DNA from 4 places in the Akkermansia muciniphila genome. Region 3 is predicted to be linked to each of the others. Evidence: riboswitches for the same ligand, from Rfam matches in the RefSeq annotation. Region 3 holds a riboswitch; each other region holds the start of a gene.
The links. A riboswitch is a leader RNA that binds a small molecule or an ion and turns the genes downstream of it on or off. The one in region 3 is predicted to bind cobalamin.

Region 1 (5,705 bases), 760 kb from region 3:
ATGCACGGCGCCAACGACTTCAGCAGGGGGCCGGCCATGACGCGGGAACAGGCGCTGGAATGCCTGCAAACAGGCATCGACATGGCCCGGGAGGAAAAAGCCAAAGGGCTGGACATCGTAGCCGCCGGAGAAATGGGCATCGGCAATACGACGCCCTCCTCCGCTATCGTGGCCGTGCTCACGGGCACCCCGGTGGAAACCGTGACGGGACGCGGTTCCGGCGTCAAGGGGGAAGTCATCCGTAAAAAAATAGAACTCATCGAACAGGGAATAGCCCTGAACAAGCCCGACCCTTCCGACGCCATCGACGTGCTGGCGAAGGTAGGAGGACCGGAAATAGGGGCCATGGCCGGGCTGATGCTGGGGGCGGCCTCACTGCGCGTCCCCATCGTCATTGACGGCTTCATTGCCGGGGCGGCGGCGGCCATCGCCCAGGGCATCCGCCCGGAAGCGGCGCAGTACTTCCTCGGCTCCCACAACTCCGCGGAACCGGGCCACAAGCTCATTATGGACCACATCGGCGTCACCATGTACATGGACCTGGGCCTCTGCCTGGGAGAAGGCACGGGGGCGGCCCTGTTCTTTCCGCTGCTGGACGCCGCCACGCGCGTACTCTCTGAAATGAAAACCCTGCCGGAGCTGGATATCACCGTTCCGCGCTGAATCCCCTCTTTCCTGCACCATGGCCGTCATCACCACCATCCGCTCCGCCTTCGGCTTCCTGACCCGGCTGCCCGTAGGGCCGTGGCCGCTGCAAAACGACCTGAACGGCATCTCCGCATGGCTCCCGCTGGTCGGCCTTGTCGTGGGGGGGCTGGCAGGTGGTCTGACCTGGGCGGCTACCCTGCTCTTCCCCCCGCTGGTCTGCGGCGTCATCGGCTGCGCCTGCTGGGTGGCCCTCACGGGCGGCCTTCATCTGGACGGAGTGGCGGACTGCGGGGACGGACTGCCTGTGGAAGTGCCCCGGGAGCGCAGGCTGGAAATCATGAAAGACTCTCGACTGGGCACCTTCGGCGGCACGGCCCTGTTCTTCAACCTGGCCTTCAAGGGCGCCGCGCTCGCGGCTCTGGCGGCCTGCGGTTCATGGGAGCTGCTGCTCACGGCGTGCGCGCTGGCCGGGCTGCTGGCCCGCAGCCAGATCTTCATCGCCATGCGCTTTCCGGGCGCGCGCCCCGGCGGCATGGGGGAAGCCTTCAAGCAGGGGACGCGCCCCGTTCATGCCCTGGCAGCCGCTGCCGTCACCCTGGCGGCCTGCGCTCTGGCCGGGTGGCACGGGCTGTACGCGCTGCTGGCCGCCCTGGCCGGCTCCACGGCCCTGCTCCTGTATGCCCGCCGCCGCCTGGGCGGCGTCACCGGGGACGTCTTCGGCTGTACCGTAGAATGCACGGAATGGATCGTCCTGCTCACCTTCTGCACCTTATGAAAATTCCGCAAAAATGCCGCGTTCCCGGCCTCAACATCGGCTGCACCTCCTTCATCATCCCGGACTACTACGTCCCCGCCATCAGGGAATGCGTCCATTACGCGGATGACATCGCCCTGCTCCTGCTGGAAGCCGGCGACCGCGGGGAGGGACTTATCACCCCCGCGGAAATACGGGAACTGGCCGCCATCGCCGCGGACGCGGGAGTCAAGTGGAACGTCCACCTGCCCACGGACGGAGGCTTCGCCACGGAGGAATCAGGCCGACGCTACACGGAAAACATCATCCGCGCCATTGACCTGACCCGGGAGCTGGAGCCGCACACCTGGGTCATGCACGTGGTTACGGACCACATTCCCGGTCCGGACATGCGCCCCCATCTTACGGAGCGGGAAACGGAACGCATCCTCCGCAGCCTGGAGCAAATCACGCCCCATTTGCCCGCGCCGGAATGCCTGGCCCTGGAAAATCTGGAACGCCACCCGGCCGACTATCTGGACAAGCTGGTCTCCGCCACGCCCCATTCCCGCTGCTTTGACATAGGCCATGTCTGGAAGGAAGGTCTAAGGCCGGAAAAACTGTTGCCGCTCTGGCTGCCGGACATACGCATGTGCCATCTGCACGGACTGGAAAAACGGGACCACAAATCCCTGCACCACATGCCCGCCGCCACGCTGGACGCCATCCTGCACCCCATGTGGGACATCCGGTTCTCCCCCACCATCACCCTGGAAGTCTTCAGCCTGGACGACTTCCTGAACTCCCACCAGGCCATGCTGGAATCCCATGAACGCTACATCTCCAAACACTGACGCCAACGCCGCACGCATGACGCTCGTCCTGGGCGGCATCAGAAGCGGCAAAAGCCAATACGCCGAACAAATAGCCGCCGGGTTCGGGGAAAAAATCCTGTACGTGGCCACGGCGGAGGTGTGGCCCGGAGCCGGCTCCCTGGAATACCGCGTGCGCAAGCACCGGGAACGGCGCCCAGCAAGCTGGCTTACGCTGGAATCCCCCCGCCATGTGGCCGCCGCCGTGCGGGAATCCGGCCTGCTGGACCAGGTGGACGGCGTCATTCTGGAATGCGTCACCCTGCTTGCCTCCAACACCCTGTACGCCCAGAAGGACCCCACGGACTACGAACCGTTCCAGGAAGCGCTGATTGAGGAAATAGAGGCCCTGAAAGAACTCATTTCCCGCTCACCCGCGCCCTGGGTGCTCGTCTCCTCTGAAACCGGCATGGGCATCAGCCAGGCGGACGCGGAAACGCGCCACTACTGTGACGGGCTGGGAATCGCCAACCAGCTGCTGGCCAAAAGCGCGGACGAAGTTTACTTCATGGTGGCAGGACTTCCCCTGGCCGTGAAAAAACGTTAGGACGTCGGGAGGCCAGCTTTTTCCATGCTTCCTGCGGTAAAAGGGGCCAGAAAATAATAGTTTGGCATTCAAGACCATGCGCATTTCCACATCAAGAAATGCGCCGGGGATTGACCGTGCCGTGCCCCTGTGGTAAGTTGGCCGGGCCTTCATGATTTACGGGAGGCGCTTCCGGGAAGCCCGTGGTGCGGGCAGGAAATAGATGGGGAATCCGGTGTGAATCCGGAGCGGTACCGCCACTGTATATTGCACGGCCTAAAAACCTGCAATGAGCCAGATCGCCAGCCTCGAAGTATTTTATGAACCGCCGGCGAGTATTCCGGCATTCAGACCATACACATGCATTCATCCAACACGCTCCGCTTGAACGGAGCAGACTATGATGGTCCGGCCTCCTTGCAGTCCGGAATGTTCAACACTCCTGAAAAAACACCGTGCCACGCCAGGCACTGGATGCAGGCAATCGCTATGACCCTGGCCTGCCTCGGCATGCTGGGAACGGTGCATGCCCAGGATACTCCCAAGGAAAACCTGGCTGGCGTTTATGACGCCACTGTAGCCAGAACCGCCTCAGATGCGGCCCTGGGAACGGTCTCCGCCACCTTCAGCGTGACGGGGTCCAGCAACGTGCGCGGAATATGGGGGAAATCCGGAACCCTCAGCATTGATGCCATTGGCGGGGATGCTGAATTCAACGTCTCATCCACGCGAAACAACGCCTTCGGCATTGACACCTCCTCCGGAGTCAATCTGGACATCGGCACCCTGGCAGGAACCTTCAACATCTCCGCAGCAAACACGAATGCCACAGGCATCCGGAGCTACGGCAAGATACTTTCCATCGGAACCATCACGGCAAATGCCCGTATCTCCATCACGGCCAATTTCTCCTCCAACGGCATCTATGCCTATCAGGGGCGGCTGGACATCGGCACGATGGCGGGCAACATCTCCGTAGAGCTGGGCACGGGAAATTTTGCCAGGGGCCTGTATGCCTACGGAAACACCATGGACTACCAGGGCCCGCGCTACAAGGACGTCAACATCGGCACCTTCTCCGCCACCGGCAGCATTTCCGCGGCGACGACCGGCGGCTACGGCGCCAGGGGCATCCAGTCCAACTACGGGCAGGTGAACATTACCCGGCTGGACGGTCAAATCACGGCAACCTCCGGTTCCAGTGATACAAGCGAGGACTTTTCCGCCATCGGCATTGAAGCCCGGGAAAACATCACGCTGGGCGACATGGGAGCAACAGGAAGCATTACCGCCACTACCAACGGCATGGATGCCTACGGCCTCTTTGCCGGAGAAGAAGGGGGTTACCAGACCCATTCCAACATCACCATCGGCCATGTGGACGGCGCCATCCGGGCGGAAGCCATGGCCGGAACGGCCGCCGGAGCACGTTCCACCGGTTCCCTGTCCGTGGGAGACATCAGAGGGACCATCTCCGCCTCCTCCACAGGAATTGCGGAAGCCTACGGGCTGCTGGCGGAATTCTCCCTGACCACAGGAATGATCAATGGAACCGTCAGCGCGGCGACTGCCGGGAACACGGCGGCAGCCCTGATGGGTGGCGCCGGCATTACGACGCTCATCGGTTCCACCGGCGTCATTGAAGCAACGGCAACGGGAGAGGGAGCAACGGCCTATGCCCTGTACAGCGGCTCCACGACGGGCTCCAGCTTTTATACGGAAAACACGGCGGACAACATCACCGTCCATGCCGGAGCTTCCATCAGCGGCATCTGGGAACTGGGCGGCTCCGGAGCGGAAGGTTCCGCGGACACCATCACACTGCTGTCCGGCACGGAAGCCGCACCGGGGCTGTTTGACTACACAGTCCGGACAACAGTTAACACCAACAAGTCTGATACGGCCACCCGCCATTCCTCCGTTACGCTCAACGTGGGCAGTGCGGACAACAAAGCCAACTGGACCATCTCCACGGAAAAAGCCGCAGTCCTGTTCAACCGGGTCAACGTGGGCTACGGCTCCACCGTCACCCTGACGGGCAATTCCCAGATTCTCCGTGACGGGGCCGTCATGAACAACATGGGCACCCTGTCCGGCAACGGCACGCTCACCATTGCGGAAGGCATGACGCTGCTCAACGGCACGCTGGTGCAGAACGCAGCGGGAACCGCCCTGGAAGTGGGCTTTGACGGCCTGAACGTGAATCTGGACCTGGCGCAAAACGCTACGGTGGGCACCACGGTGCTCAACACCACGGACTCCGCCTGGGTCGTCACGCTGGACCAGATCAAGGACGGCATCACCGCCATGTACGGAACTAGGGTGGACAACTTCCATCTGGAAAACTACCGCATGAGCTACCGCCTGCAAGGCCAGGTATTCCTGGGTGAAGGCACTCCCATCGTCGTCAAACCCGGAGAAAGCATCTATGTGGGTGAAGGTTCCAAGGTCATCATCGGGGAAAACCTGCCTGAGCACGGCATCGTGCTGGAAGGAGGGGAGGCTGACTTGAGCCAGTCGGACGCCGTCATTTCCTCCGGCGCCGTCAGAGGCGCTTCCGGCCAACTGACGCTGGCGGCCAAGGATGAAAAGGAACAGACCCTCAACTGGGAACACTCCGGCACGGTGGGCTACAACGCCTCCGCCGCTGACGGAGGCGCCTTCGCAAACCTCAACGTCACGGCACAGGATGTGAAGGTTGCCGCCAAGGGTTCCTATGCGGCGGAAAACGTTGTCATCAGCAACAACGCCACCCTCGTTCTGGATGGCAGGGACGCCAGCCTGGGCGTAGAAGGCGGAAGCATCCGCCTGGGTGAAGCCTTCGCTCATCCGGACAATCCGGGGCATCTGGTGCTGAACGGCTCCACTGTTCTGTCCGGCGTGGAAACCAACAGCGGCTCCACCGTCTCCGGTTCCGGCACCTTCA
Region 2 (5,705 bases), 750 kb from region 3:
CAGCGTTTCAGTTGTAGAATACGGTAAATGGCCTTGAGGTCCAGATGCTCCCGGACCACGTCCGCCAGGCGGTCCAGCGCGCCGTCCAGGTCATAGGAGAAGTGCAGGGAGGGATTGGCGGGCAGTCCGGAATCCTCCCTGACCATGTTGATGAACGCGCGGCGGAACTCGTCCCCGTCCAGCACGCCGTGCAGGTACGTGGCCCAGATACGGCCTTTGCCGTAGCCGCAGGGGGAGCCGTCCTCCCGGAACATGATGGGGGCGCAGCTTCCTTGATGACGGGTAACGCCGTGGTGGATTTCATAGCCAGCGGCGGGAGGGGCCAGCGGCGTGCGTGCCCGGCGCACGTTGAGCAGGGTCTTGGCGGCGGCGAAGGTGGTGGAAAGCTCAAGCAGCCCCAGTCCCGGCGTTCGTTCCTCTGCGGATTCCATGTGCAGCGGGTCCAGAATGTCCATTCCCAGCATTTGCAGGCCGCCGCAAACGCCCAGAATCCACTTTCCCTGTTCGGCGTGCCGGCGGATAGGCTCTTCCAGCCCGGCGGCGCGCAGGCCGGCCAGGTCCGCCGCCACGCTCTTGGTGCCGGGCAGGATGGCCAGGTCCGGATTTCCCCATTCCTCCCGGGTCCGCACCTGGCGCAGGCGCACGTCCGGCTCCGCCGCCAGCGGGGCGAAGTCTGTGAAGTTGGAGACATGGGCGGGCATCACCACGGCCACGTCCAGGCAGTCCGCGTGCTTGGCATGCCCGTCCTGTTCAAAGGGCATCGCGGCCCGGTCCTCTTCCGGAATGTTGATGTTCCGTATCATCGGGATGACGCCCAGCACGGGCTTGCCCGTACGGTCCAGCATGTAGTCGTGCGCCGGGGAAAGCAGTTCCGGATCTCCGCGGAATTTGTTGACCACGAAGCCCGCCAGCAGCTCTTTTTCCCAGGGAGCGAACGTCATCCACGTTCCCAGGAAGGAGGCGTACACGCCGCCCCGGTCAATGTCCCCGGTCAGCAGAACTTTGGCGCGCGCGTAACGGGCCATGTTCATGTTCACCACGTCTGCGGATTTCAGGTTGATTTCTCCGGGGCTGCCGGCCCCTTCCAGGCAGAGGACGTCGTACTCCTCCGCCAGGGAATCGTACGCCTTGCGCACGTCCGGCCAGAAGCGCCTTTTGGCCGTAAAATATTCCCGCGCCTCCATGTGTCCCACGGCGCGCCCCATCACGACCACCTGGGACCCGGTGTTGGAATGGGGTTTGAGCAGAATGGGGTTCATCCGGGCATCCGGGTCAATGCGGCAAGCCTGGGCCTGGACCATCTGGGCGCGGCCCATCTCCTCCCCCAGCGCGGTCACACCGGAGTTGAGAGCCATGTTCTGCGCCTTGAACGGGGCCACGCGGTAGCCGTCCTGAAGAAAAATGCGGCACAGGGCCGCGGTGAGCACGCTTTTTCCCGCATCGGAGCAGGTGCCCTGAACCATCAGGGCCGGTTTGGGCAGTTTGCGGAGAATGGCGGGGCTATCCCCCTTCAGTTCGGCCCGCAGGGCCTTTTCCAGCAGGGCGTGTTCCTCCGGCGTGCGGACGCCGGAGCGGAACCAGCCGCCTGATTCCAGTCCCGGATAGTTGGAGCAGTCGCGCAGCGCGACGCCGTGGTTTTTCAGGAGCCGGGCGGCCAGACCGGAGGGCGCCTCCGCCAGGCGGAAGAGCAGGAAGTTGGCTCCGGACGGGAGCACGGCGGCGCCCGGGAGGGCGGAAAGCCTGCGGAACAGATCTTCCCGGCGTTCCCGGTTTAGGGCGCGTTCCCCGTCCGCCCAGGAAGCCGGCTGTGCCAGCACGGCCCGCACAGCCGCCGCCGCAAAGGCATTCACGTTCCACGCGGGCAGGGACTGCCTCAGCCGTTCCGCCAGCGGAGCGGCGCAGACGGAAAAGCCGCACCGGACGCCGGCCATGCCGTAAAATTTGGTCAGGGAGCGCAGGACCACCAGATTGGGAAGCTCTGCCGCCTCACGGAGGAGTGATTCCGTTCCGTTCGCATAATCCATGAAGGATTCATCAATAATCCAGATGACTCCGGGGCGGGACTGCACAGCCCGGCGCAGGGCCGGAACGTCCAGCAGGCTGCCGGACGGATTGCAGGGATTCGCCAGGAAAACGGCGTTTCCATCTTCGGCCTGTTCCGCCAGCCGGCAGGGAGAGGGCGTGAAGGAATCCCGTTCTTCCGTCCGCGGAGAAAGAATGTCCGTGCCGTGCCGCAGGCAGGCCAGCCTGTATTCGGAAAAAGCGGGTTCCGGAATGACGGCCCGTTTCAACTCCAGCGCGCGCGGAAGGGCGTGAATCAGTTCGTTGGCTCCGTTTCCGAACGCGAAGCAGCCGGAAGGCACTCCGTAATGGTCCGCCGCCAGTTCCCGCAGCTCCGCCATGTCCGGAGAAGGGTAGGGTGCGGCCGCATCCATGGCCTTCCACAGGGCGGAGGTAATGAACTCCGGCATTCCCTCCGGCCTCAGGTTGACGCTGAAATCCAGAATCTCCCGTTCGGGCCGTCCGGCGCCCGCCGCCAGGGATGTTAAATCCCCTCCGTGTGAAAAACTGTTCATGCCGTAGTAATTGAGGCCGGCGTTCCGGGATGGCGCCTGTGCCGGGAAAAGGAAGGAAACGCCTTGAAGGGACGATTTTTCCGGAAGTTGGAACCTCCGCTGAAAACGGCAATCCTTCCCCGTTGCGGGAAGGAAGGGTTAAGGCGCGTCATGGGCGCATCATGTCCTGTACGCGCCGGGGGTGACAAGACAAAAATGGAAGGCTCCGTTTGGAAAAACGGGATGGCGCGCGGCGGCTGAAAAGAAGAAACGCCCTCAAAGCCGCGGAATGTTCAAAGAAAATTCTTTTTGGCTTGTCATACCGGCCCCTTTGGTATTTCATCCGTCCCATGAACCCTTATGGTAAGGGTTACAGACCTCAGGGATGCCCGTAGCCGGGCAGGAAATAGATGGGGAATACCGGTGAGAATCCGGAGCGGTACCGCCACTGTAAGCGAGCTTGTCTCGCAAGCCAGAAGACCAGCCTGTGGGGTTGTCCAACTGTTCGGCGAGTTACCGAACGTAAGGCACCACAACCATGCTTTATACGAAAAAAGCCCTTCAGATGGGCGCTATTGCCGTTGGCCTTGCCGCATTCGCAGGCCAGTCCTCTCTTGCCGAGTCCGCTAAAAAGGAAGACTCCCCGCCCGCTACCAGGACGGAAACCATGCAGGTCATGCCGGAGCTGACCATGGCGTCCCACTTTGTGGGCGTGCCGTACAACCGGTCCGGGGTATCCGTTTCCGTCATCAATCCGGAAGAATTCCAGAAGGCGGGCATTGAAACCCTGACGGGAGCCCTTTCCCAGACGCCCGGCGTCTTCACGCTGGACGGCGGCGGCACCTGGCAGCGCGGTTCCGTGAGCAACACCGTCATCCGCGGGATGAACAAGGAAACCTACACCCTGACCATGGTTGACGGCATGCGCATCAGTGATGTCAACATGTCCGGCAACAAGCTGCTGGGCATCACCAACCTCTTTACCGTGGGCAATGTGGAAGTGGTGAAGGGAGCGCAGGGCGCCGTCTTCGGTTCCGGCGCCATTGGCGGCGTTGTCGCCATGGATACTCCGGAAGGGGAAGGCGATCCCGTGACCAGGATTTTTGCGGAAGCCGGTTCTTTCCATTCCTTCAACAGCTATGCGACTTCCTCCGGCAAGATCAAGAAGCTTTCCTACTTTGTGGGCGTGGGGTTTGAATCCACGGAAAATGATCCTACCATTTATCCGGCCATTTATGACAACCGGAAAGGCATGAACGACTTCCGCCAGTGGCAGGAAGCCGTGCGCCTGGGTTATGACGTCAACGACAAGGTGAAGGTGGGCTTTACCTACCGCCGCCTGGATTCCTACTTTGAATACCCCACACCCTATGTGGACTACGACCAGTGGCCCGCCGTGGCGGACCCCCACCTGTACAACACGGAAGACAAGAACCGCAGCAACCTGGTAACGGGGCGCGTGGATGCGGAAATTACCAAGTTGTGGTCCACCAGCTTCATGGTAGGGCATTACAACATGGATTATTCCACGCACACGCCGGGCTTTGATTTCCAGCCCAACGTGATGCGCAACCGCCGCTTCCAGACGGAATGGCGCAATGCCCTGACATGGAACAAGAAGTGGCAGACAGTCGCCGGCATGGCCTGGGACCGTTCCGACTACATGAGCGAAAACAATTACGTGGCCAAGGATGAATGGCAGAGCACGCTTGCCTTCTTTGCGGAACAGATGTGGGCGCCCACGGACAACTTTGACGCCAGCGTGGCCCTGCGCCTGGAACATGATTCCGTCTGGAACAACCACTTCACGTGGCGTTATTCCAATTCCTGGAAGGTGACGGGCAAGGACTCCCCCACCCGTATTTTCGGTTCCGTGGGTTCCGGCTTCCGCGCCCCCACCTACTTTGAACAGTACGCCGCCAATTACGGCTACGTGGGCAATCCGGACCTGGACGTATCCAAATCCCTGGGCGGAGACCTGGGCGTGGAACAGCGCCTGGCGGACAACCATTACGCTTCCGTAACCGGGTTCTGGACCCGCATCAACGATGAAATCGGCACCAAGAGCGTAGGCACCTGGCCCAACTCCTACACGACTTACGACAACTTCTCCCACGCCACTTCCTACGGCGTGGAAGTAGCGTTCAAGGGGCAGTTCAAGGATGCGTGGAACAGCGGCTATTATGCCAACTACACCTTCACGATGCCCAAGCGGGATTCCATCGGCAACTATGAAACCGTCCAGATGGCCAATACCGCCCGCCACACCATCAACGCGGAGATTTATACCTCTCCGGTTGAAAAACTGACGGTCGGCTTTGGCGTAACGTCCGCCATGGGACGCACGGACTACAACTATGCCCGGCTGGACAACTTCTTTACGGCGCGTTTGTTCGCCCGTTACCAGGTAACGGACAATGTAGCCCTCCATGTGCGGGTGGAAAACCTGTTTGACCAGAATTTCATCATCACGAATGACTATAACTTCGGCCCCCGCCAGGCCCGGGGACTGGGCGTCTTTGGCGGCGTGACGGTCGAATTCTAATTGCTTTTCAGGACTAATTGTTGATTGCACCCCCATCTTCCGCCTTGCGGGCTGTTTCAGGCGAAGGGAACAGCCACGGGCGGAAGATGGGCTTTTTGTTTTCCGGAGGTTCCGGAATCGGTTAACATGCGGCGGTAATCTGAGCTGTGTTGCGCTGGGTATCCATACTGGGGGCGTTGGTCCTCGCCGTCTTTCTGGGGGGGGTATTCTACTTCTCCCAGCGGGAGGCGGACGTTTGGCATGGAGCCTCCGCGCAGGCGGACGGCAGGGGAATGCCTGCCGTATTTGACGGATTCGTAGAACGTTGGAACAGGTCCGTGGAGCGGGAACTGCTTCGGGAACTGGCAGGCGGCGAACGGAAGAAAAGCCTGCTGTCCGTCTCCCGCGGGGCAGGGGACGGGCGGCGTTTGGCGGAACAGGAGCGTTCCGTGGAACGCATCAGGAAAAGGCTGGAATTGAAAGACCATATCCGCCTGCTTCCGCTGGAAGACGTTCCGGCGGGATTGGAATGGCAGACCGGCATGGAGGAGCCGGACGTGGGCGACCCCCGCGCGGTAAAAGGGGGGCAGGTCCGGCTGTGGATCAATACGCCGTTTCCCGGAACC
Region 3 (5,705 bases):
AAAGGCCCGTCAGGGCAATCAGAAGAATGGCACCGATCATGCGGGAAAGCTGCATGACGAGCACGATCGTCAAGGCGTCCCGCGCGGGGAAAATGCCCATGGCGGAGGGAAGGTTGCGCCGCAGGGCGCGGATGGGGTTGCCGATGGCGCTGGCTACCAGCATGGCCAGCAAAATCTGGGAGGAGGTAACCATGCCGTGGCTGCGGAGGTTGGCGGCCACCCCTGCGGCCTGGACCAGGCCGCCCATCTGCGCAGCCACAATGCTCATGAGCTCCGCGGGAAAAATGCGGTTGACCCAGTCCGGCACGTGTTCCTCCCACCAGGAAAACAGGCCGTTTTTCATCAGCCACTCCACGCCGATCATCAGGGGAACCGTCAGGCAGAGCATGCGGAAAACGAGCGCGAGCACCCGCAGGCACGTCTGGCGCAGGGATTGGCGCCATTCCGGGGAGGGGCGCCCGGCGGCGGGGGCCTCACCGGAAGCCGCGGCCTCCGGAACGGCGGCGGGGCTTTTCCTGCGGTGGAGGAACAGCACGCCCGCAATGAACAGGAAGCCGAAGCCCATCTGCCAGCCGAAGTAGCAGATGGCGGGCAGCCCCACCGCGCCGATGACGGGGTATGCCACCCGCAGGGAATGGGAGACGAAGGACAGATAGCTGTTCATCATGCCGCCTGCAATCAGGTTGGAATGGGTGATTTTGCCTTCCGCATGGCTGCTCACCAGCATGCCGTTGGCCGCGGCGTTGGAATAAAGGGCCGTGGGGATGGACAGGCTGATGATTTCCGGCAGGTGGGCCCAGCGGGCCAGCCCGCCGAACAGCTTGCCCAGGGCAAAATGAAAGCGGAAGATTTCTGCAATCCCGCCGATGAAGGCCGCCAGGGCCACCAGGCCGATCAGGCTGCCTATCTGGGGCAGGCGCGCCAGGATTTTCTCCGCGCCTGTTTCCGGAGCCTGCGCGCTCCGGGAATGATGGCGCTTTTTGGGAGCCGGGGACGGGCTGGCAGCAGAGCCTTCTTCCTGTCCCTTTCCTTCCCCGCGCGTTTCCGCGGGAGCCTCCGCGGCAGGCTTCATGGTCATGCGGGACTTTCCGGGCGCGGAGGCGCCCATGCCCGCGGGCATCTTCACCACCATGACTCCGGAGGCCGCCAGCGCCAGCGCCAGCCAGAGCCAGCGGAGAGGCTGGCGCCAGGGATAGGTGCGGGAGTGCCTGGTGCCGTTCATGCCTTCTTGACGAACATCAGGGAAAGGTATTCTTCCGGCCTGGCGGCGATGACGTCAATATCGTCCGTAATAAACTCGTCGGGCATGCCCAGTCTTTCCCCGTAAATAACGCGGATATCCTTCTCCCGCCGGATGCGCTCCATCAGGCGCGCGCGGCTGCGGTAGGTCTTCATGAGAACGGTGGTGGTTCCGGGAGGGAACTCCAGGGAATCCGCCATCTCCGGCCTGAAGGCGGGAATAACCCGGAGCCGTTCCCCGTTCTCCACCAGGATCCGGCGGCTGTGGGCCGCCAGGGTGCAATAGGAGGTGATCCCCGGAACCACTTCCGTGCGCAGGTCCGGATTACGGCTGATCAGGAGGCTCAGAATATAGCCCAGGGTGCTGTACGTCATGGCGTCCCCCAGCGTGGCAAAGGCGCAGTCCTGGCCGCGGGAAAGGGACTCCTCAATAATGGCCGTATTCTTTTCAATCTGCTCCTGCCGGGTTCTGGCGTCGCGGGACATACTGAAAACCAGCTTGTGGAATTGGGCCTTCACGCCGCCCACGGACCGCACCACCGCTTCGGAAATGCTGAAATCGCTGTTGGGGCCCGTCACGGTAAACACCACGTCCACGGACCGGAACACGTTGACGGCCCTCAGCGTCAGGTATTCCAGATTGCCGGGGCCTATGCCCACGCCGTAAAATTTTCCGGGGGTGGACATGTCAGTGCGCTTTCTTGGGAGCCATGAGGTCGTCCGCCGTGGTCCGGGCATGGCGGGAGAAAACGGCGCGGATGCCCGGGTTTTCCCCCAGGCCCTTCAGGTGCGTTTTAACGGTGAACCCCTCCCTCCTGAGCATGGAGGCCCAGGAATCCTCCTCGTCCCCGCCCAGGTCGTTTTTGGCATGATCTCCGGCCACCAGCATGAAAGGGGCCAGCCAGACCGTTTTTGCGCCGGATTTCTTGAGCTGTTCCAGAATGGGGGCCACGCCGCGCGTACCTTCCACGGTGGCGAAAAACGCCAGGCTGTCGCGGTCATTCAACTCGCGGGCAAAATCGGAAAGCACCATGTCGCAGCGGCCTTCCTGCTGGCCGTGCCCCATGAGCAGGATGGCTTCACCCTTCTTCCGTTCCGCGGGGAAATGCTGTAACAAGGCCGTGACCGCCTCGTCCCTGTCCCGCTCGCTTTCCAGCAGGGGGCGGCCGATGAACACGTGGTCAAAGCTATCCGGATGGCGCGCCAGGAAACTGACGATCTGCCTTTCCATCCGGGAAAATTCCTCTCCGGGGGCGATGTGGAGGGACTGGACGCGCAGCGTGCGTATGCCCGCGCGGGCCATGCGGTCCAGATTCTCCTCCACGGAGGGGACCGGGGTTCCGCGTCCGGCAAGCTTCCTGCGGATGATGCTTGAAGTATAGCTCCACTTCAGGCGGTCTGGGGAAAAATGGGGCAGCATGTCCTTTTCCAGCTCCTTATAGGAGACGGTGGCATCCTGGTGGCTGGTCCCGAAGGCGACGAGAAGAAGCCCTTCCTGCTGTGACGGAGCCGCCTGTTCCGCCGGGGCGGGAGAGGCTTCCGTCCCGCATGGGGCGGCGGAAAGCACGGGCAGGGAAAACAGGGTGAGGCCTGCAAGAAAAACGGAGGAAAGGGGCAGGAACGCCCCCGGCACGTAAGAGGATGTTTCAATCATGCGTTGATAAGGTATGGTGAACCGGAGCAAGGATATTCGGACTCCGGGTCTCCAACCTCCCCCTCGCCTTCACCCTCCGGAATGGGAGGACTGGCTGATGAAACGCCCGGTGAAAAGCGTCCCTTGAGGGTTTGTAACCCGATACCGCAGCGCGACTGTTTCCGGTTCTCACGGAATTCCCCGTTGCTTCGGCGTGTTTAATGGCGTTTTTAGCCGTCAGTGTCAATGATTATTAGAACCGCCGCCGGATTTCCGGGCATCCGGAAAAAAGACGCGTGAACGGGTAAAAGCCGCCTTTCCTCCCGCTCCTGCGCCTGCCCCGGAAAAAGGCGCGCGGCTCCGGCTGCGGGACCGCGGATTTCCAGTCCGGCAGTCCGGCGTTTGCGGCTTGCCGCAGGCGGGGATGGTATGAGAACATGGGGCATGGCCTCTTCCCCTGATGTAGTAGAATATATTTGTTTCCAGCTCCGCCATGCCGGGGATATTTCCTTCAAAAAAATGTTTGGGGAATACGGCCTGTACTGTGACCGGAAGTTTTTCGGTTTGGTCTGTGACAACCAATTGTTCGTCAAGATCACGGAGCCTGGGCTGAACAGGCTGCCGCAGCAGGAGCAGGGCTCTCCCTATCCCGGAGCCAGGCCTCATTTCCTGATGACGGAGCTGGATGATGACCGGGCCCTCTCCTCTTTTGTCCGGGAAACGTGTTCCGTCCTCTCCGCTCCGGACGTCTTGTCCGGGAAGAAGAAAAAAACTTCCGGGGAAAAAAGAAACAGGCGTCCGTAAACGCCTGCTGGTGCCTTATAAAAACGTTTGGCGGAAAAACTTACTTATCTTCCGGGGACTCCGGCACGGCCAGGGAGGAAAGGCTCTTTTTCAGGTTGCCCGCGACGGTCTGCGTGGCTTCATTGTCGGACTCCGCGAACTTGTCCACGGCCTGCGTCAGGGATTTAAGGTCGGACTCCGAGATCTTGCGGCCTTTCGCCTTCCGCTGTTCCAGCGCGGAAATCTTCTTGTTGAGGTCCGCCAGTTTCGGCAGGTCCTTGTTCGCTTTCAGGACCGCCAGCGGTTCGTCAAACTCCTTGACGGAGGGAACCGCCGTCTTCAGGCGCGTGATGGCCGTCACCGCTTCCAGCGGGTTGGACTGGATCTGGGCCTGGACCATCTCCTTGGCGTCCCCGAGCCATTCGTCAAAAGCGTTGCACACGGCCTGCGCCTCCTCGTCGTCCGTCTTCTTCCGGAGGGGAGTGATCTTGGACTCAATGTTGCTGCCGTTGGAAACGACCGTCTTGGCGAGGGACTTGTACTTGTCCAGCTCCACGCCTTCCAGAATGGGAAGGCCGCGTTCCACCTTCATCACCTCCCTCTTCACCAGGTCGTAAAGCTGGGTGGGATGGCCCTTGGCCACCACTTTGCCGTTGGCCCCGATCAGTACGGCATGCGGCAGTCCGCCCGGACAGGAGGCCGCCGGAATATCCAGCCCCTGGTAAACGGGAAAGGTAATCTTCTTTTCCTCCAGAAACTGCTTGATCCTGGGGCTGGGCCCCTGGCGGTGGCTGCCTACCACGGTAAAGCCCTTGGACTGGAACTTATCCTGCAATTCCTGCAAATGCGGCATGCTGGCGATGCAGGGCGGGCAGTTGATGCCCCAGTACTCAAAAAACACCACCTTCCCCTTCAGGTCGGAAGCCTTGATCTTGGGCCCGTGGAGGTGGCTGCTGTCGTCAAAGGAAGGGTAGGTAACCTTCGCTCCGTTGCCGTTGTCCGCCGCCTGGATGAAAGCCGGGGCCGTCATGGCGGCGATGGTTCCGGACAAAAGGAAGGCAGTAAAGGTTTTCATAGGATGGATGATGCAGAATGCCGCATTGAGTGTCAAGAAGGAAGCGCGCTCCCCGCGCCTGCCTCTCCGGCGCCCCGTTCCTGTGGGAAAGGCGTTTCAGGCAATGTCCAGCCCCATGATGTAATCCGTCATGTAATAGCCGTGGCCGATGTGGAAATCCCCGCGTTCCAGTTCCCGCATGCCCATGCGCTGGTAAAACTCCACCGCCCGGGTATTGTAGCGGTTGACGTTCAGGCGCATCAGGCACGGCTCCGGGTGAATGCTCCTGATGTAGCTGATGGCCTGGCGGAACAGGTAGCTGCCGATGTGGAGGCCCTGGAAACCGGGCAGCACGTAAATCTTCTGCAAATGGAAAACGCCGTGGCCTTCCGGCTGGACGGACAGGTAGCCGCAGTGCTCCCCGTCATGGGAGGCGATGAAATACACGTGCCCCTCCTCCATCTGCTTCTTCAGATTGGCCGGGGAATACATCCAGTCCATCATGAACTCCATCTGCTCCGGGGAAAGGAGGTCCCGGTAAGTGGCGGGGAAAGCCTGCCCGGCCAGTTCATGAATAAGCATGATGTCGTCTTTGGTGGCTTGGCGGAGTGTCGGCATGGCGGGAATACTACACGGAAAAACGCCGGATGAAAAGGGCCTCTTCCCGGTTCCCGGGGGAATTTCCCGGCATGGCCTACTTTCACCTCCCTATTCCGGCAAGAGAGTTTTATGCTGGATGGCACAGGCTTTTTTAACGGAAACCGGGGTGAATCCTGTCTGTATGGTGTACCCTGCATGCATGCCAGACCATGAGAGAACCCATCCCCATACAACAATGGATCCCTGCGGGGCCGCTCAGGGACATGGGTGAAAAATACGTAAGCCAGCTTCCGGATGTGGCGCAGAATCCCATCGGCCCGGAATCCTTCATCCATCATTCCGACCATTCCTGGACGGAATACCTGGTGGCCTACTGCCTGTTGTATCCGTGGGTGG
Region 4 (5,705 bases), 1.2 Mb from region 3:
ACCCGCGCAGCAACAGCCGCCCCGGTAAAAGAGAAAAGGGCGGAGAAGGCTTGCACAGCGCCCATCCGCCCGGGGCGCCAAACGGCCGGATATCCTACCGCACCTTCACCCGGAGGGGATTCCCGATGCACTCGCGGACACGGCGCGCTTCCGCTTCCCAGTCCGCGGCGGATTTAACCGGTGAGGCCTTGTCCCAGACGGCTCCCATGTACCAGTCAAAAGCCTTTCCGTTCCCGATCTCCCGGGTCCAGTAGGTGCACCCCTCCGACTCCACTGCCCGGCCTTCCGGAAGCCACGGTACGATCACCGCGGTTCCAAAGCGCCCGTCATTCTTCCGGGGGCTGCTCCACGCAGTAATCAGCCCTCCGTTCTTCCGGTCCGCCGCCACCGTTTCATAATTGTTCCTGCCCTTTCCGGTATCCATTCCCACACCCGCCTTCACCGTTTCAGCTCCCTGAATGGACAGGGTGCTGCGGACTTTGGAAAAACGGCTTCCCGCATCCAGGGTCACTCTCCGCTTCTCCGCCACGCGCACGCCGCCGCCAATGTTCCACGGCGCATAAACCACCTCAAAGGCGGTCTGGACCGGACCGTTGTACAGGGTGCGGGCGCTGGCCCAGTTGCCGGACGCATGCGGTTTCCCATCCCTGAACACGGCAATGCCTCCGCAGCCGCGGCCCGGTCCCACGTTATACATGTCCAGGCCGCTGCCGTGGTCCCGATGGTAATCTCCCTTCTTGTAAAATTCATTGATGACGGGAACTCCCGCACGCTTGCTCCACACATCCGTTCCGCTGGAAACCAGCCCTTCCCCCGCCGGGGCGGGTCTGGCAACGGCCGGGCCGTAAATCCGGTGCGCCGTAAGGTCGTTTTCCCACGCAAAATCATCCAGGCGCTCCGGCACAGGGCGGCTGAAACAAACGTCCGCGGAAGGGGCCGCCTTCAGGGAGGAACGGTCCAGAATCCAGAAATCACGGGCTGTTCCGGGCCGGAAATTGCCCTGGAACAGGAGGGTATCCTTCCTGCCGTCTCCATCCGTATCCACCGCCTGGTGAGGAATCACCCGCCCGTGGCGCACGTCAAAGACGCGCAGGGACGCCGCATCCCCGGCAGCTCCTGGCGGCAGCGGAACCGCCACGGTTTCTCCGGGCCTGAACATGTTCAGGGGATTCGTGACGGTCACGGTCTTTTTCTGCGGATGGTCCCGGCCAATGACGTACTTGCGCAGCTCGGTGCCGGCCATCAGGTAAGCGCCCGCGCCGTACACTTCCGTATCCTCCCCGGAATAATGCCCCGGCTTGTCCGCAATGGGCTGCACCCAGCCCAGCGCGCCTTCCGCGTTGACGGAATCACAGGCGGCCTTCCAGGCCCTGCGGATGACGGGAAGGTATTCCTTCGCGTCCAGATACCCCTGGTTCACTCCCCACAGCATCCCGTACACGATAAACAGGGTGCCGCTCATCTCCTTCAGGGGCGGCTCTTCCGGATCCAGCAGGCTGGCGTGCCAGGAACCGTCGGGCGACTGGCATTTTTTCAGGGACGCCGCCAGGCGCTTGAGCAGGTCCACGTAAAAGGGACGGGTGGGCCAGTCCGCGGGCATGTCCTGAAGAATAAGCGGCAGTCCGGCAATCACCCAGCCGTTGCCCCGGCTCCAGAACATCTTTTTCCCATTGCCCGCCGGAATGGTGAAGTAACGGGAATCCCGGAAAAACAGTCCTTCCTTCCGGTCAAAAAGATAGTCGCAGGTGAGCTTGTATTCCTTGTCCATGAATTCCAGATAACGGCGGTCCCCGGTATAGGCCGCCAGCTTCACGAATACCGGAGGGGACATGAACAGGGCGTCCGACCAGCTCCAGCGGTCCTGGCACCGGGGTGTCTGGAACTGGAGGGAGGCGGAGGAAGGCCGGTTCATTACCTTGTCCAGCACGGCGCGTATCTTTTCCGCCGCAGCGGGATTGCCGTCTTCCATCGCCATTTCCATCCAGGCATGCCCCACGGCGTGATCGTCCGCATGGTAATGCCGTTTCAGGGTTTTCCATTCCTGTTCCTTCCCCGCTTTCCTCAGCAGCGGCAATCCCGGCCCTTCCGGAACGGACAGGCCGTACTGCACCATGCCGGAATAAAAAGCCCCGTAGGTCCAATGCAGCGGCGAGCGCTTTTTGGGATGCTCCGCCTGCCATTCCGCCACCAGTTGGAGATTGTCCCGGATGGTCTTTTCATTCCAGTCCGCAGAAGCGCCGGAAGCAGGATTCCCCGCAGAGAGAAGGGGAAGAACCAGCATCAGGAAGGATTTCCGCCATCCGCTTTTTGTAGAGAAAAAGAAACGCATTTTATTGATACGGAAAAAGCCGTACGGAAATTTCTCCGCAAGGGATGATTCTTCTTTTCATTCTATCCGCTTTCCTCCGGACCGGGAAAGGAGGCAAGGGCACATATGGTGCCATGACGGAAAGGAATGCCGCGTTATCAATCATTCCGCACCCGGCATATACAACATGATGTATACTAACAAATATTTAATACATCATTTATACATTTTCCTTGCGGGAAGTTCCTTTCTGTGGTTCATTGCGTTTCAGCGCAGGTAACGGAAGACGGTGAAAATCCGTCGCGGACGCGCCGCTGTAACCGGTAGACGATGGACCGGACACTGACTGCCCAGGCAGCCGGGAAGTCCCCATCACATGTCGCACCGGAAGCCAGAAGACGACCTGATGCCCCCGTATCCCATCCCGCGGACAGGATGAACATACGCACAGGTCCTCATCGTGCCCCTTGTTAAAAATGCACGCATGCGGCGGCCCCTGCCTATGATTTTTCCAGGCTTTTGCCCAGGCTCGCGGATGAGCGGTCATTATCCCTTCCAAGCGAGACATCCACCATGGCAACAAGCATCATCAAACGTTCCGGAAAAAAGGAACAATACCAGGGCTATAAAATTGAGGAGGCCATCAAAAACGCCTTCCACAGCTCCGGAACCGCCTACAACCGTTCCATTTATGAGGAAGTGGAGGCCAAGCTGACCCACCAGGACAGCGCGCACGTGGAAGAAATCCAGGACATGATTGAACGCGCCCTGTTCCGGTGCGGATACTTTGACACGGCCAAAACCTTCATCACCTACCGCTTCCTGCACAAAATGCAGCGCGAACAGCTCGGCGGCCTGTATTCCGGCAACACGTACGTGGACTGCAAGCAGACGGTGGAAGAATACATCGGCCAGAGCGACTGGCGCATCGCCGCCAACTCCAACACCACGTATTCCAACGCCGGGCTGATTAACAACACGGCGGGCAAGGTGATCGCCAACTACTGGCTGGACCAGGTTTACTCCGCCCGGGAAGGCGCCGCCCACCGTGAAGGGGACTACCACATCCATGACCTGGACTGCCTGACCGGGTATTGCGCCGGGTGGAGCCTCCGCAACCTGCTCAATGAGGGATTCAACGGCGTGCGCAGCCGCGTGAACAGCCGCCCCCCGCGCCACTTCCGGGAAGCCCTGGGCCAGATGGCCAACTTCCTGGGCATTCTGCAAAGCGAATGGGCGGGCGCTCAGGCGTTCAGCTCCTTTGACACCTTTCTGGCGCCCTACGCCTTCAAGGACCAGGCGGACTTCACGCGCATCAAGAAGGACATCCGCAGCTTTGTCTACAACCTGAACGTGCCCTCCCGCTGGGGGCAGTCCCCCTTCACCAACGTCACGATTGACTGGACCGTGCCGCGCGACCTGCGGGACCAGGCCCCCTTCAGCGGCGGGGAGCACCTCTTTGAAGGGATGGAGGACCCGGACCTTCTGGCCCTGGCGCGGGAACGCGGCGCGGACAAGCTGACGGAACTGACCTACAAGCACTTCCAGAAGGAAATGAACCTGATCAACAAGGCCTTTTACGAGGTGCTCACGGAAGGGGACAGCACGGGACAGCCCTTCACCTTCCCCATCCCCACCGTCAACATCACGGAAGACTTTGACTGGGAGGGGGAAAACGTGCCCCTCCTGTTTGAAAACGCCGCCAAGATCGGCTCCTCCTACTTCCAGAACTTCATCGGCAGCCAGTACACCGTGAATGAAAACGGGGAACGCGTGCCGGACGAACGGGCCTACAAGCCGGACGCGGTGCGCTCCATGTGCTGCCGCCTGCAACTGGACCTGCGGGAGCTGCTCAAACGCGGCGGCGGCCTCTTCGGCTCCGCGGAAATGACCGGTTCCATAGGCGTGGTGACCATCAACCTGGCCCGGCTGGGCTACCTCTTCAAGCAGAACCGGGAAGCCCTGTTCGCCCGGCTGGGGGAACTGCTGGACCTGGCCAAATCCTGCCTGGAAAAGAAAAGGGCCTTCGTGCAGGAGATGTATGACCGCGGCCTGTACCCCTACACCAGGCGCTACCTGCCCACCTTCCGCAACCACTTCTCCACCATCGGAGTCAACGGCATGAACGAGCTGCTGCGCAACTTCTCCAACGACACGATGGACATCACCTCCGAACAAGGCAGGGCCTTTGCGGAAGAAATCCTGGAATTCATCCGCCTGCGCATGCAGGAGTACCAGGAGGAAACGGGCAACCTGTACAACCTGGAAGCCACGCCCGCGGAAGGCACCACGCACCGCTTCGCCCGCGAGGACCAGAAACGCTACCCGGACATCCTCCAGGCGGGGCCCGTGGGGCAGCGCTACTACACGAACAGCTCCCAGCTTCCCGTGGACCATACGAGCGACCTGTTCCGGGCGCTCCAGCTCCAGGACGAACTCCAGTGCTGCTATACGGGGGGAACCGTCTTCCACATGTACATGAATGAAGCCATCAGCTCCCCGGAAGCCTGCCGGAACATCGTCCGCAAGGTGCTGACCCGCTTCCGCATGCCGTACCTGACCGTCACTCCGCTCTTCTCCGTCTGCGAGAAGCACGGCTACCTGCGCGGGGAACACCAGTACTGCCCCTTCTGCGATGAAGAGCTGCTCCACATTCACAGGCATGAATAACCCTTTTCAACCGACCGCCTCGTTTCAAAACCCAACCATTAATACGACAATGACCAAACAGGAAATATTAAGCAAATACGCACAGGACCGGACCCGCTGCACCGTTTACACGCGCGTCATGGGCTATCACCGCCCTGTGGAAACCTTCAACGCCGGCAAACAGGGCGAGTTCCATGACCGCGTCCACTTTGTGGAACCGGGCCGTCCCTGCCCCTGCTCCGCCCGGACGGAACAGCCTCGGTAATTTTCCCAATAACATATGCGAAGTCAATGGGAACGGGCCGGGGCATAGCGGACATCACGCCGCTCACCTTGCTGGATTTTCCGGACAAGGTGGCCTGCATCTTCTGGCTGAGAGGCTGTAACTTGTTTTGTCAGTACTGTTACAACGTCTCCCTGGTCAGAGGAACGGGCTCTCCTGCCGGAGACCGGACGGACTACCTTGATTTCCTCAGAGATCGGGTGGGATTTCTGGACGGGGTAGTCCTGTCCGGCGGCGAATGCACGCTGTGTCCCGACCTTATCCCCATCTGCCGCGAGATACGGCAGCTAGGCTTCGCGATTAAAATAGACACCAACGGCACCAGGCCCGGCGTGGTGAAAACGCTGGTGGAAGAGGGGCTTTGCGACTACATTGCCCTGGACTACAAGGCACCCCCGGAACAGTACGGCGCCGTCACCGGAAGGCCGGACCTCTTCCCCTCCTTTTCTGAAACGCTGGACTACC

Region 1: another riboswitch for cobalamin. It lies ahead of ABGM91_RS09160 (autotransporter outer membrane beta-barrel domain-containing protein); the one in region 3 lies ahead of ABGM91_RS12165 (sirohydrochlorin cobaltochelatase).
Region 2: another riboswitch for cobalamin. It lies ahead of ABGM91_RS09195 (TonB-dependent receptor); the one in region 3 lies ahead of ABGM91_RS12165 (sirohydrochlorin cobaltochelatase).
Region 4: another riboswitch for cobalamin. It lies ahead of ABGM91_RS04840 (ribonucleoside triphosphate reductase); the one in region 3 lies ahead of ABGM91_RS12165 (sirohydrochlorin cobaltochelatase).

The regions. Positions count from the first base shown of each region.
Region 1 covers NZ_CP156688.1:2,237,197-2,242,901, reverse strand. Annotated here, with positions in the region: gene cobT (nicotinate-nucleotide--dimethylbenzimidazole phosphoribosyltransferase) at 1-663, shown strand, start outside; gene cobS (adenosylcobinamide-GDP ribazoletransferase) at 683-1,423, shown strand; gene cbiR (cobamide remodeling phosphodiesterase CbiR) at 1,420-2,235, shown strand; gene ABGM91_RS09165 (bifunctional adenosylcobinamide kinase/adenosylcobinamide-phosphate guanylyltransferase) at 2,210-2,800, shown strand; cobalamin riboswitch at 2,967-3,105, shown strand; gene ABGM91_RS09160 (autotransporter outer membrane beta-barrel domain-containing protein) at 3,140-5,705, shown strand, end outside.
Region 2 covers NZ_CP156688.1:2,244,273-2,249,977, forward strand. Annotated here, with positions in the region: gene ABGM91_RS09190 (cobyric acid synthase) at 1-2,576, opposite strand, end outside; cobalamin riboswitch at 2,920-3,059, shown strand; gene ABGM91_RS09195 (TonB-dependent receptor) at 3,094-5,100, shown strand; gene ABGM91_RS09200 (extracellular solute-binding protein) at 5,250-5,705, shown strand, end outside.
Region 3 covers NZ_CP156688.1:2,997,427-3,003,131, reverse strand. Annotated here, with positions in the region: gene ABGM91_RS12175 (hypothetical protein) at 1-1,222, opposite strand, end outside; gene ABGM91_RS12170 (precorrin-2 C(20)-methyltransferase) at 1,219-1,926, opposite strand; gene ABGM91_RS12165 (sirohydrochlorin cobaltochelatase) at 1,928-2,893, opposite strand; cobalamin riboswitch at 2,924-3,078, opposite strand; gene ABGM91_RS12160 (TfoX/Sxy family protein) at 3,317-3,676, shown strand; gene ABGM91_RS12155 (TlpA disulfide reductase family protein) at 3,717-4,730, opposite strand; gene ABGM91_RS12150 (GNAT family N-acetyltransferase) at 4,827-5,327, opposite strand; gene ABGM91_RS12145 (hypothetical protein) at 5,519-5,705, shown strand, end outside.
Region 4 covers NZ_CP156688.1:1,185,018-1,190,722, reverse strand. Annotated here, with positions in the region: gene ABGM91_RS04850 (phosphoethanolamine transferase) at 1-28, shown strand, start outside; gene ABGM91_RS04845 (glycoside hydrolase family 88 protein) at 95-2,329, opposite strand; cobalamin riboswitch at 2,545-2,730, shown strand; gene ABGM91_RS04840 (ribonucleoside triphosphate reductase) at 2,882-4,978, shown strand; gene nrdD (anaerobic ribonucleoside-triphosphate reductase) at 5,028-5,222, shown strand; gene ABGM91_RS04830 (anaerobic ribonucleoside-triphosphate reductase activating protein) at 5,249-5,705, shown strand, end outside.